3 regions of the Marinobacter sp. OP 3.4 genome follow, and region 3 is predicted to be linked to each of the others. Evidence: predicted binding sites of a transcription regulator. Region 3 holds the regulator's gene; each other region holds the start of a gene.
What was found. The regulator sigma-54, encoded in region 3, starts transcription at its own class of promoters, with help from an activator protein. The targets are predictions, from matches to a motif close to ANTGGCATNNANNTTGCTNT.
Positions count from the first base shown of each region.

Region 1 (4,687 bases), on a different contig from region 3:
TCGGACCCTTCGGCCTCGGCCATGGCCGCCGCCCACTCATCATCGTGGTCGTCGCCCGCCGACTCGCCCTCAGTGTCGCCGGATTCATCCATGGCTGCCTCCCACTCGGCAGCCAGTTTTTCGTCCTCGCTGAGCTCGCGGTCGTCTTTGTTGTCGTCGTCAGCCATGTTTACCTACCTTCAGTTGTTTCTTCACAACGGGGAGCTTGGTGCGCCCCTTGATCCTCAGTGCGAGCTTGCCATCCCGTGTGCCCATGGTGGCCTTGTAGATGGGAATGCCATTGGCCGTCATCTCAAGGCTTTCAGGCATCTCCACCGGAATCACGTCGCCCGCCTTGAAGTTGGCCACTTCCCGCAACGAAATACGCCGCCGGCAAACCATGGCGTTGACCGGCACATACACGTCCTTTATGTCTTCCTGCAGGGCGTTGACCCAGCGTTCGTCCACATCATCGATATCACTCTGGACACCGGCGTCCAGAACCTCGCGGATGGGTTCGATCATGGAATAAGGCAGTGCCAGGTGCAGTTCGCCACCGCCGCCGTCCAGTTCCACATGGAAGGTGCTGATCACCACCACCTCGCTGGGGCTGACAATGTTCGCCATGGCCGGGTTGACCTCGGAACTGAGGTACTCGAAATCCACCTTGAGTACCGCCTGCCAGGCCTCGCGCATGTCCACGAACACCTGGTCCAGCACCATCTGCACGATGCGGGTCTCGGTGGGGGTGAACTCCCGCCCCTCGATCTTGGCGTGACGCCCCTCCCCGCCGAAGAAGTTGTCCACCAGCTTGAACACCAGCTTGGCGTCCATGATGAACAGGCCGGTGCCCCGCAGCGGACGCACCTTGACCAGGTTGAGGCTGGTGGGCACATACAGGGTGTGGATGTACTCACCAAACTTCATGATCTGGATGCCGCCGGTGGAAACGTCGGCATTGCGGCGCATGAGGTTGAACAGACTTATGCGGGTGTAACGGGCAAAGCGCTCGTTGATCATCTCAAGCGTCGGCATCCGGCCACGGACAATGCGGTCCTGGCTGGCCAGGTCGTAGCTCTTGACGCCCTCTTCATCGGTCTCGTCATAGGTATCGACATCGCCGTCGTCCACCCCGTGGAGCAGCGCATCGATTTCATCCTGTGAGAGTAGGTCCTGCATAGTTTCAGCCTCTGACTGCCTGCACTTCAGTGGGACGGCACCATGGTAATGGCTGCTGCCTGCCCTGAACGGATTTCACTGAATCACGAAGTTCCTTAACAGGACCCGGTCGACGGGGGGCTCTCCCTCCGCTTCCAGGGTCTCGTTGACCGCCACCAGCAACTGTTCCGGCAGGGCCGACCGCCCTTCACTGGTCTGCAGTGCCATGAATTCCAGCCCCCCGAGCTCCGAGATCAGGGTGTTCCTCAACAGCGGCATATGCTTCTCGGCGGCCTGCAACGCTGCCTCCTGGCTGGACTCCAGGGCTAGGTGGACCTGGATGTAGCGTGGCCGGCCCGGATGCTGGACCGTGGCCACCAGTGGCTTGTCCATCACCAGATAACCGGATGGCACGAAGGCTTCTTCCGCCACGGCGGCCTCTTCCTCCACGTCGGCATTGTCACTGTCGCCCTTGCCCAGGAACCAGAGGGTTCCGGCAATGGAAAGACCAATAGCCAGCCCCAGTACAATGATCAGGAGCAGTATTGTCTTCAGCCGACCTTTCTTCGGTGGTGCCGCCACCTCATTGTTTTGCGCCATTCAGAAATCCGTCAATATTTTGCCGAAATTCGCCAGGGATTCTCCTTATACAGGATAGAAGCAAAGGCCGAGCCAACCTGCTGTCGTCGTGCCCCGAAATCACCTGGCGGTGGGTACGCATCATTAAAAAGGCCAGCCCTGAGGCTGGCCTCCAATATCTGACAAAAGTGTAACCGCTCGATCAAGGTCTGGCTAATCCACCCGTCAGGCGTACACGTCGAGCTCTCCCCTCCAGGACAGGTCCAGCTCCGTCATTTCCGTGGCATCGGTGTCGGCATCACCGGCGGCCAGCCCCTGCCCGGGTCCGCTGCCACCGGACTCATCACCGTCGTCGTTCTGTCCCGCATGGTCACGGGCGGAGGAATCGGACACGTCGAATCCATCCAGGCTCAGCCCCTGTTCATTCAGCATGTCCCGCAGGCGATGGCCGTGGAGTTCCAGTTGCTCCCGTACCGCTGGCGTGGAGGTGTGAACGGTCACCGTGGCCTGGTCATTCTGTACCTGTACCCGGACCTCAAGGGGCCCCATGTCCGGCGGCGTCACGTGGATCTCCGCCACCGACATCTGGCTGGCGGTGAGCCAGGCCAGCTTGCCCATCACCTTTTCACCCCATTCATCGGCCCCAACCGGCACATCGACACTGGTGCTGTAGTTTCGCATCAGGGCCTGGGCCTCCTGCCCCCGCAGGCCGGCTGGCTGGTTCAGTGACTGCGTCAGTTCCGGTGCGGTCAGTCGTGAGGCAACCTGGGCGGTCAGGTTATCGGCTGACTTGGCGGCGCTGTCCGTCAGGGCCTGGAGCCCGGCAGGCAGCTCACGCCCCTGCTTACCGCCCTTGTCCTGGCCGGCCTCAAGCATGGCGGCAAACAGGGCGCCGGTCGTCGGCAGGCCACCCGGTTGCTGCCCGGTGCCGGTCAATGACGCCATCACCTGGGCAGTGGTCCGGGTTGAGCTCCCCTGGGCGGTCCCCGAGCCGGCCTGTTGCCTTTGCATCATCAGGCCGATCACGCCCGCTTCATCACCGTCCCGGAGATATTGCAGCAGCCCGGGTTCTGCCTGCTCGACGTCATCGGCGACCTGGTCCGGTTTCGCCTCTGAGGCGTCCGCATTGGCGGTGTGGGGGGCGTCGCCGTCGGAACGGGATTTTTTGCTGGCCGGGCTATCCCGGTCCGACTCCGGGCGGCGGTCGCTTGCCGCCTGGGTGTTCTCTTCCGCAGGCCGTTCGGCGCTCTCTGCCTTTGCGGCCTCTGCCCTGGCACCGTCCTGTCTTTGCCGCAGGTCTTCCTGCTCCCGCTTGCGCTGCGCGGAGCGCTCTTCGGCGCGCCGCTGTTCCAGGCGCTTTTCCTGTTGCCGAACCACGTCGTCATAACGACTGGGCCCGTTCTCGGGCCGACCCTGGGTAACCCCATCCAGGGCCTTGTCGACACCGGGGCGGTCAATCCCTGATTCGGGAGTGAGTAACTGGTTCAGAACCATTCCGGACATGGCAACCTCTTGCCGCTGATTCACTGGGGGCGCCCCAGAAGGGCTGGTTTATCAGCTATTGTGCAAAACCGGTGCCAGTCCGGTTGACCCTGGAACAGGATCAGACGTGGAGGGATTCTTCCATAAGTTGACGCACAGTGACGAACTCGGCTTCCAGTTCCGGTAACAGTTGCCTGGCGTCGTCCATGCGCCCTTCACGTCCGGCTCTTTCGGCGCTGAGACAGAGATCCCCGAGGCGGGAGGCGCCGATATTGATGCTGCTGCCCTTGAAACTGTGGGCGGTCTTGGCGAACGACTCCTGGTCGTCGCCCGACAGGGCCTGATGAAGCGCTGCAATACGTTCGCTGGAATCGTTGATGTAGGTCTGGATAAGGATGTCGAACTCATCCTCCATCACGTCCCGCAGTTCGGCCAGAGCCTCTTCATCAAGGTGTGGCTTATCGTTCATAACCAACCTCTTGGGAGCCAAAGGTACATCAGGCTCTTGATGTGTTTGCATACCTATAGTCTGGGCGTATCGATAAATTACAACCGGACACCGAGGAAACCTGCACGGGACGCCGTCACAAAGGTACCAACACCGCTACTGATCCTGCGACCTCCCGACATCAGCCAACTCCCAATCATATACTACTTCGGCACAATTTCCCTGCTTATTGTATGTCAGATCACTGGACAACTTCTCTATCAACGGAATGCCCCGACCAGCATACCCCGGACCGTCACCCCCTGTCAGGGCCTGCTCCCGATCGAACCCCTCACCGGAATCCCGACAGCGGATCACCAGGCGGCCACCGGACGCCCCCAGCCGGTGTTCAAGCTCAAAACGTATATAGTGTTCCTCCCCCACATCGCCCAGGCGTTTCTCCCGTTCAGCGTAGTATCGACTGAAGCCTTCCGGACCATCCTTCCAGGACGACGGCAGCTCCAGCACACCATGCTCCAGGGCGTTGTTGTAGAGTTCCGACAGTATGGTATAGATCGGCGCGCTATGCTGGCGCAGGCCCGCCACCGCCATACACACATGCAGCAGCAGCGGCAACGGACTGAACCGGGCCAGGGTTTCGCCATCCACCTGGTAACGGCAGCTCCACGCGGCGGGACCGGTCAGCGCCGACTGGGTGGCCGCCAGCGTCTGGCTGGCCACCGGATCATGGTCGGTAATCCGCAGGGCCAGGATGGTCAGGTCATCGGTATCCTCGCTCCGGCCACTGAACAGCCTGATGCGTTCCAGCAGGAGGTCCACCGGCGACTGCTCCCGGCGCCGGTCGTCCAGCACCCGGGCCAGCCCCTCCTCCCCGAACCAGTCACCATCGGGACTGGTGGTCTCCAGCACGCCGTCCGTCATCAGCAGCAACTGGTCACCGGGGCAGACGGTGTACTCGGCCATGGGCGCGGCAAACCGTTCCGGCGCCAGCACCCCCAGGGGAAGGCTGGTGGAGGCCAGGGGTTCCCGGGAGCCATCCCC
Region 1 covers NZ_JAVVLT010000014.1:80,021-84,707, forward strand. The annotation lists gene fliN (flagellar motor switch protein FliN) at 1-167, opposite strand, end outside; gene fliM (flagellar motor switch protein FliM) at 160-1,158, opposite strand; gene RO069_RS02270 (flagellar basal body-associated FliL family protein) at 1,234-1,737, opposite strand; gene RO069_RS02275 (flagellar hook-length control protein FliK) at 1,942-3,219, opposite strand; gene RO069_RS02280 (Hpt domain-containing protein) at 3,320-3,667, opposite strand; gene RO069_RS02285 (ATP-binding SpoIIE family protein phosphatase) at 3,803-4,687, opposite strand, start outside.
Region 1: a site for sigma-54 is predicted at 1,795-1,814, ahead of RO069_RS02270 (flagellar basal body-associated FliL family protein). Genes of this name have one in related genera too.

Region 2 (4,687 bases), on a different contig from region 3:
TCGCCGGGGTAATACGGAGCGGATGCTTGAGGGCGTGCCGCCCAGCCGTGAAATCGGCGACTACAGCGCCTACGAGGGAGAGCATCGTCAGCGCCAGATCGAAATTGCGGTACAGCTGTTCGAGGCCATGGGTATTGAACGCCACGATGCCGAGCGCCGGCAGGACTGGGTGATGCGGGGTTTCCGCCAGTTTGATGCGCCTGTGTCGATCGTGGTCTGCTTCGACCGGGTGCTGCTGGACAACCCGATTGCCCACTTTGATTCCGGGGCCATGACCTACGGACTGGTGCTGTCGGCCTGGAGCCGGGGGCTGGGTGCCGTCATTAACGGGCAGGGCATCATGCAGAGCCCGGTAGTGAGGGAGGTGGCCGGGATTCCGGATGACCAGGTCATACTGACCTGTGTCGCGCTGGGCTGGCCGGATGATGAGTTCGTGGCCAATTCCGTGGTTTCCCGCCGGCGGCCGGTGAGTAATACCGCGCGCTTCCTGGGCTTTGAAGGCTGAGTGCTGACGGAGTTATCGGGAAGAATAGCCTTTCTTCCGGTTCGTAATGGCGTGGCGCGGCCCAGATGAGAGCAAATGCTCCCCAACTGGGGGTGAGGCACAGTGACCCATCTGGAGGGTAGCTCTATGCTGTCATGTCCGGTGAGTCAGGATCGGAAGTGTGCCACTGCGAACTTGACAACAGAGAGCGCCCTGGACAGCCAGGACACTCCGTTGCGGATCAGGAATCCTTGAGCCTCCGATTCCGTGCTAGGCGGGACGGGAAGGCAGACGGCGCTGTCTGTATACCAGAGCAACCAGCCCCAAACCCAATAGTCCGAGGGAGGATGGCTCTGGAACCGGAGTGCCACCGTCACCGGGGGTGCCCGGAACGCCCTCGACATTGAAGATGAAGTTGTCGAATCCGATTCCTCCGGGGTCATTATTGAAGATGGAAACGCCTGCGACGGAAAACGAAGCGTCATCGGTCACAAAACCGAATGACTCAAACACGGATCCTCCGAGGGCGAAGTTGATCTCATCAATCAGGGATCCGTCGCGGGCCCAGAACTGGGCGGTCGCTGATCCGAAATTGGGACCCACGATATCGAACCCGAACTCGGACTGATCGAAATCAAACAGGATTGCAATCGAGCCCTCGCCTACTGCGCTGGCGGCGGGGTATCCGTCGGGGCCGCTACCGGCAATGGCTGTGTTGCCAACATCGCCAGCACCACCATCAACCGCCGTGATGTTTGTGACGGCTCCGCCGGGAACCAGGGTTAGGGGCCCCGTGGGCGAACCGGTCAGGACATCGAAGTCACCGCTTGTGGTGACAGTCTGCCCCGCAAAGCTTTCGCCGAAGGAGGTGTTTCCCGACTCAAAGATCGCGTCGAAAGTTACCTGTTCGTTAGGACCAAGGCCCAGGTCTTCAAAATTTGCACCGGCAATGCCACTGAGGGATGAATAATCCACTTCAATGATCGCGGCGTTTGCGGAATGGACGGCACCTCCCAGAATAAAGACACCAATGGCTGCCTTTATAATCCCTGTTCCATCAAAAAAACTGATCGCTGTTTGTTTCTTCATAACAAATCGCCTTTTCAACCTTTGTTTATGGAAACAGAGGTTAGAGAACCTGTACGGCATGGTTAATGCGCTCTGCCCTCTGATGATACGGGCAGCAAATTAGAGGCCACATAAAGGCGGTATGTCGATTCAGTAGAGTCAGGTTGGCGAATGGTGGTTCTAACGGTATGAAAGGATGCGGCTTTTTCAAGGTGGATATTTTGAGCCATTTGAAGGTGCCAGTTGGTATGAGCGATGCGTATCCGTGCTCCGTCTACATCTGTAAATAATCCTGACGGTTTTAGGGGGCGGGAAAGGGTCCTCCGGGGTAGGGAAGGGAGCATCGAATATTCAGCTCAACCAGCAACCTCAATCCGGTTGCGCCCGCCCTGTTTGGCCTTGTAGAGAGACTGGTCCGCCTCATACACCAGTTGTTCGGCCGTTGTCTGTTCGCTGGGGACGGTGGTGGCGCAGCCGACACTGACCGTAATGTGGTCACTGGTTGATGAGTGGTCATGCTCGATAGCCAGCGCCTCTATGGCGAGGCGGGCGTTTTCCGCGACCCGGATGGCGCCGTCGCGGTCAGTGTTGGGGAGGATCATCATGAACTCCTCGCCGCCGTAGCGCACCACCATATCGGTGGAGCGTTGTATCTGTGCCTCAAGCGCCGCCGCCACCCGGACCAGGCACTCGTCACCCATCTGGTGACCATAGTTGTCGTTGAAACGCTTGAAGTCGTCCACATCCAGCATGATCACCGACAGGGGTTGAGGCTCACGGCGCAGGCGCAGCCAGGTGTCCTGCAGGTACGCGTTGCCGGAGCGCCGGTTGGCGACGCCGGTGAGCCCGTCCCGGTCGGCCAGTCGTTGCAGTTCCACGTTGAGCGATTCCAGCTCGGCGGTACGTTCGGCGACTTTCTCTTCCAGGGTTCGGGAATAGTCCTGGACCTGGGCATACAGGTGGGCGTTCTCAATGGCCACCGCCGCCTGTGCGGCCAGTAACCGGATCAACTCCACCCTGTCCCCGGTGAAGGCGCCGTCGGTCAGGTTGTTCTCCATGTAGACCGCCCCCTCGAAATGCTCCCTCAGGATCGGGACACAGAGGACCGAGCGGGGGCGCAGGCTGACGGTATAGGGATCGTTGATAAACGGGCCATCGGCGGCGGCATCGTGGAGGACGATGGCTTCGCCCCGCTGGAACACCTGGCTGAGGACGCTCATTGGCATGGCGATGGCGTTGCCGTGGTGATCGCTCAGGGTGGAATGGGCGGGAATGTCAGCGGTTGGCTGGTCCTGCTCCTGCAGGACCGCGGCTTCCACCACACAGCGGGCCCCGGTCCGTTTGATCATGCAGCCCCACTGGCCGCCGGCATTCTCCAGCAGGATGGCCAGGGTTTTCCGCAGTAGCTGGTCCAGTACCATTTCGCCGGAGATCTCCCGGGAGGCCTTCATGACTGACGCCAGGTCCAGGTTGGACAGCGAAAGGTCGGATTCGCCGGACTGTCCCTGGCGCCACTCACGCAGTAGCGGGTACTCCGCCTCCAGTTGTTCCACCTTGCGCCTGGCACCCCAGCGGTTATACATGCCGTAGGCGCCACGGAGGTATCCTTCCGCCGATCGGTCCCTGCCCAGGGCCAGTAGCAGGCGGGCGGCGCGCTCGAAGGCGGCGGCTTCGTCCCTCAGGAAGCCGTTGGCACGGGCGCCGTCGATGGCGGCATCGTAGTGGGCCAGGGCGGTCAGGTTGTCGCCGTCCAGCCGGGCCAGCTCCGCGCTCATCAGCCATTGCAGGTGCCGGAAGTTGGCCTCGCAGTTATCGGCCCAGAGGGTCATCCTGGCCAGGTCCTGCTCCAGCCTCTGCCGGGTGGCCTGTTGCTCGGCCATGCCCATGGTTGGGTAGCAGGTGGCCAGTGTCAGGTTGGCGACGACATAGAAACGCACCAGTTGCGGTAGTGACATGGCGGACCGGATCAGTTTGTCCTGCTTCTTGATGGATTCCAGCGCCTTTTCGTAATCCCCGTACAGCGCATTGATCTCGGCATGGTAGATGTGGTGGTTGGCAATACCGGTCATGAACTGGCGGTCCGTCATCGCGTCCAGGCAATGGTTGGCATCGAAGTCGCTGCTGCTCAGGCTGGAGGGAGCCTCGGTTTCGCCGAGGAAGTTGCGCTGCATCTGCAGGAACAGGCTGCCGGAGTCCAGTGAGTCCTGGTAGGCGCATTCCCGCACGATTTCCAGGTTCTCGGCGTGCCGTTGACGGGCCGTCTCCAGGTCCATGGTCGGGTCCCAGATCACGCAGTCCTGGGCGCTGTAGGCCAGATAGAGCAGGTCTCCGGACTGGTAGCCCGCCTCGATACCCTTGCGGAACCAGGGCGTCAGGGTCGACCAGTGATTGCTCCAGTGATGGACAAACATGGCATAGACATAGATGACACGGGCTCTCAGGCTCAGGTCGTCGAGCCGTTCGTTGATGGCGAGGCCGGCCTTGCCGTATTCGTAGCCAAGGGCGGGTTCATCCAGTTCGCCACACAGCAGCATGCCATAAGCGGCATAGGCAAAGGCGGATTCCGGGCAGTTGCCCCGGTGCAACGCCAGGTTGACCGCCTTGAGCACCAGGTAGCTGAACAGGTTGCTGCCGGAGAGGAAGGCCGCGGCGAAGATCTCCATCAGCAGCCGCATGGCCGTCAGGGTGGCGGGGTCGTCGATGATTGGAGCGTCGACCAGATCCGCAATCTCCCGGCCCGCCAGGTATTCCTCAACCCGCTGGCGTTCCCGGGCGATATCGTCGAGGGACGGGTGTTCGGTGAAATTGACACCCAGCAGGGCCAGTCCTTCGATGGCGGCCTGGATGGACTCGTTCATCCTGCCCAGGGTGGCGTTCTGCCGGGTGCGGGTGGCGAGGATATCGGCGCGTTCAAGGGGAGTTACGGCATGTTCCAGCATGACCTCCAGCCAGTGGTCTGCCTCGTCGGTGCGGCCGGTCAGGTAGAAGCAGAGCTGCAGCTCCGAGGCCAGCGACCGCATCAGGGTGGGATGGGTGGCCCAGGCGTTCTCCGGCAGCAGTTCTCGGGCAATCCTGAGGTAGTCCAGGGCCGACTCATAGGCGGAGGCCTGCCGGGCCCGGGTACCGGCATGAAGG
Region 2 covers NZ_JAVVLT010000042.1:8,548-13,234, forward strand. The annotation lists gene RO069_RS08040 (nitroreductase) at 1-505, shown strand, start outside; gene RO069_RS08045 (PEP-CTERM sorting domain-containing protein) at 755-1,573, opposite strand; gene RO069_RS08050 (diguanylate cyclase) at 1,909-4,687, opposite strand, start outside.
Region 2: a site for sigma-54 is predicted at 1,665-1,684, ahead of RO069_RS08045 (PEP-CTERM sorting domain-containing protein). Genes of this name have one in related genera too.

Region 3 (4,687 bases):
AGGCCGTGGTGAAGCAAGGCGGTGACGAATTCCGTGGCGCCGTGATCAACTACAACACCGTCAACCGCGTGGTGACCGGTGAGGGCCTGACCGCGGAGGGCGAAGGGTCCGGACGGGTTGAAATGGTGATCCAGCCCCGGGGCAACAACACCGGCGGCAACTCCGGCAATAACAACTGACGGCTGTTTCCATGGCACTATTGCAGGCAAATCATCTCGCCAAGAGCTACAAGCAGAAACAGGTGGTTATCGATGTCTCCCTGAGCATCGAGAGCGGCCAGATCGTGGGACTGCTGGGCCCCAACGGCGCCGGCAAGACCACCTGCTTCTACATGATCGTCGGCCTGGTGCCGGCCGATCACGGCCACATCAGCATCGACGGCAAGGACATCACCCCCCTGCCCATGCATGGGAGGGCCCGGCAGGGCATCGGCTACCTGCCCCAGGAAGCGTCGGTGTTCCGGAAACTGTCGGTCAGCGACAACATCATGGCGATCCTGGAAACCCGGAAAGACCTCAACAAAAAGCAGCGCCAGGACAAGATGGAAGAGCTGCTGCAGGAATTCCACATCACCCACATCCGTGACAGCGCGGGAATGGCCCTGTCCGGGGGTGAGCGCCGGCGGGTGGAGATCGCCCGGGCCCTGGCCATGGAACCGGCCTTTATCCTGCTGGACGAACCGTTCGCGGGGGTGGACCCCATCTCCGTCAGCGACATCAAGCAGATTATCCGCCACCTGCGGGACAAGCAGATCGGCGTGCTGATCACCGACCATAACGTGCGGGAAACACTGGATATCTGCGAAAAAGCCTATATCGTCAGCAGCGGCCACATCATTGCCTCAGGCTCCGCGGATGACGTCCTGGCCAACCAGCAGGTGAAGGAAGTGTACCTGGGGAACGAATTCAGGCTGTGATCCGGTTGGCCCATCCGATAACACACTGCAACACAGTCCACACGCCCTGCAATTGTGTTGGCAGCAGCAAGGGGGTACACTCGGCAAAGAACTTGCTTGTTATTTCCAAGTATCCGGTAACGCTGATTTTTTTGCCTGATTTCAGCTATTTTTTGAGCTGAATCAGTGTCTTTTTGCAACGATTCTGTTACCGGCTACCTCAGAAGGGCGATGGATGTGAAACCATGGTGATGAAAGCCTCCTTACAGTTAAAGATGGGTCAGAGCCTGACGATGACCCCACAACTGCAACAGGCGATCCGTCTGCTCCAGCTTTCCACACTGGACCTGCAGCAGGAAATCCAGCAGGCCCTGGATTCCAACCCGATGCTGGAAACCTCCGAGGAGGAGGACACCGACGAGTCTTCCGACGCCGAGCGGGACAACAATGACAGCAACGAGGAGTCGGTCAGCGCCTCGGAAGGTGAGTCCGCAGCCGACAATACCTGGGAGGAATCGGACTGGTCGGCGGATAACAATCCCTCCGACAACATTCCCGACGACCTGCCGGTGGACACCGCCTGGGATGACATCTATCAGTCCGCGCCGGCTCCCGCCTCCCGGGGCGATGACGACAATGACTCCGATTTCGAAAGCCGCAGCCCCACCACCGAGACCCTGCACGACCACCTGGAATGGCAACTCAACCTGACGCCCATGGGCGAGCGGGATGCCGCCATCGCCCATGCCCTGCTGGATGCCGTGGATGAGCGCGGCTACCTGACCTCCCACCTGGAGGAAATCCATTCCGGACTGATGGATGACGAAGACGAGGACCCGGTGGAAATGGACGAGGTGGAAGCGGTCCTGCGCCGCCTGCAGCACTTCGACCCGCCCGGCGTCTTTGCCCGTGACCTGCAGGAATGCCTGCTGATCCAGCTCAACCAGCTGCCGGCGGACACCCCGTGGCTGGACAAGGCACGACTGGTGATCACCCACTACATCAATCTGCTGGGTAACCGCGACTACGCCCAGCTGTTACGGCGCAGCCGCCTGAAGGAAGACCAGTTGCGGGAAGTGCTGGCGGTTATCACCGCCCTCAATCCGCACCCGGGCAACGCCCTGGACACATCCGAGCCGGACTACGTCATTCCGGACGTGATCGTACGCAAGGACAAGGGCCGCTGGCGGGTGGAACTGAATCCTGAAATTGCCCCGCGCATTCGTGTCAATGCCAGCTATGCTTCCCTTATAAGGCGTGCCGACAGCAGTGCCGACAACACCTACCTGCGGGACCAGCTCCAGGAAGCGAAATGGTTCATCAAGAGCCTGCAGAGTCGGAACGAGACCCTGTTGAAGGTGGCGACACGAATAGTTGAACATCAACAGGGTTTTCTGGACCATGGGGAAGAAGCGATGAAACCGCTGATCCTGTCGGACATCGCCCAGGCTGTGGAAATGCACGAATCCACCATTTCCCGGGTCACCACGCAAAAGTTCATGCACACGCCCCGTGGCATCTTCGAGCTGAAGTACTTCTTCTCGAGCCACGTGAGCACCGAGGAAGGCGGCGAATGCTCGTCCACGGCCATTCGCGCAATGATCAGGAAACTGATTGCGGCGGAAACCCCGAAGAAGCCGCTCAGTGACAGCAAGATTGCCACCATGCTGGGAGAGCAGGGCATCAAGGTGGCTAGGCGAACGGTGGCAAAATACCGTGAAGCCATGCATATTCCGCCCTCCAACGAGCGGAAGCGACTGGTCTGACACAAAGGGTCTGACAAACAGGAGAAGCCCATGCAACTGAACATTTCCGGTCATCATGTCGAACTGACTCCCTCCCTCAAGGATTACATCAACGAGAAATTCGAAAAACTTGAGCGCCACTTCGATCACATCAGCAACTGTCAGGTAACCCTGGAGGTGGAAAAGGTACGCCAGATCGCGGAGGCCACCCTGCACGTGGTCGGTGGCGAAATCCACGCCAAGGCCGAAAACGATGACATGTACGCCGCCATCGATGCCCTGGTGGACAAGCTTGACCGGCAGATCCTCAAGCACAAGGAAAAGAACGTTGACCGGATGCACGGAGCAACGGCCCGCTAACCATTGCCATGGCGGAACGGCTATAATCTGAATCACAACGCTGCGGTACGGACTCGTACCGCAGCATTTTTTTATCGGGACCGACGAGTATCCATGACCGATTCGACCTTGACCATCAATAACATACTGGCGCCAGAGCTCACCCTTTGCCGGGTCAATGGCACCAGCAAGAAGCGGATTCTGGAATTTATCGCGGAAAAGGTGGCCGGACAGTATCCGGAGCTGGATGAAACCCAGATCTTCAATAACCTGATAGCCCGGGAGCGGCTGGGGAGCACCGGTATCGGTCAGGGTATTGCCATTCCCCACTGCCGGCTTGAAGGGTGTACCCGCGTGGTCGGAGCCCTGGTCACGATGGAGGAAGGCGTGGCCTTCGACGCCATCGACAACCAGCCGGTGGATCTCCTGTTCACACTGATTGTGCCCCGCGAGGCCACCTCAGAGCACCTGGAGCTGCTCAGTCAGCTTGCCGAGCAGTTCAATGACCGCAGCTTCTGCGATGCCCTTCGGGCCTGCGAGACCGCCGAAGGCCTCCACCAGAAGATGACCGGCAATACCTGATCCTTTCCCGGCATGTCGCGTATACTCGCGCTCAATGTCGACCAAGTCGCCAGGGGACAAGTTTCATGAAGCTGATCATCGTTAGCGGCCGTTCCGGTTCGGGCAAGAGTACCGCCCTCCATGTGCTGGAGGATCTGGGTTACTACTGCATCGACAACCTGCCCATCGGGCTGTTGTTCCCGCTGACCACCGAGGCCACCTCACGCAATTCCGGCAGCCGGCTGGAAAAGATTGCGGTCAGCATTGATGCCCGCAACCTGTCCAGCGAGATTGCCAATTTCGAGGCCATCCACCAGCGACTGCTGGACTCGGGGATGACCACCGAGATCATCTACCTGGATGCCACCGAACAGTCCCTGCTGCAGCGCTTCCATGCCACCCGGCGCAAGCATCCCCTGAGCGACGACGAGACCTCCCTCACCGAGGCCATCCGCTACGAGAAGCAATTGCTGGAACCCATTGCCCAACTGGCGGACCTGTACCTGGATACCACCGAGCTGTCCATGTACGAGCTCCGTGATATGGTCAAGCAGCGGATTATCGGCCGCCGTGAGCAGGAACTGGCGCTGTTGTTCCAGTCGTTCGGGTTCAAGCATGGTGTGCCGGTGGATTCGGACTATGTGCTGGACGTTCGCTGCCTGCCCAACCCCTACTGGGACCCGCAACTGCGCAAGTACACCGGCATGGACCAGCAGGTGATTGATTTCCTGGGCTCCGACGACATGACCAACCGTATGATCGATGACCTGACCCGATTCCTGGAAAGCTGGCTGCCCCAATTCAGCAAGAGCAACCGCAGCTACATGACCATTTCCATCGGCTGTACCGGCGGACAGCACCGGTCCGTCTACGTGTGCGAACAGTTGTCCCGCTATTTCAGCCGGCATTACAACCGGGTCCAGACCCGGCACACGGAACTGCCCCACCTGAACCCGAAAACCAGCGGTACGGCATGATCCGCCAGCCCATTACCATCATCAACAAGCTCGGGCTGCACGCCCGGGCAGCCGCCAAACTGGTCGAGACGGCATCGGCCTATGAAAGCCGTGTGCTGCTGTCGAAGGGCGACCGGGAGGTGGATGCCAAGAGCATCATGCCGGTGATGATGCTGGCCGCCAGCCAGGGA
Region 3 covers NZ_JAVVLT010000107.1:21,151-25,837, reverse strand. The annotation lists gene lptA (lipopolysaccharide transport periplasmic protein LptA) at 1-179, shown strand, start outside; gene lptB (LPS export ABC transporter ATP-binding protein) at 191-916, shown strand; gene RO069_RS18140 (RNA polymerase factor sigma-54) at 1,147-2,661, shown strand; gene hpf (ribosome hibernation promoting factor) at 2,692-3,000, shown strand; gene ptsN (PTS IIA-like nitrogen regulatory protein PtsN) at 3,094-3,561, shown strand; gene rapZ (RNase adapter RapZ) at 3,627-4,517, shown strand; gene RO069_RS18120 (HPr family phosphocarrier protein) at 4,514-4,687, shown strand, end outside.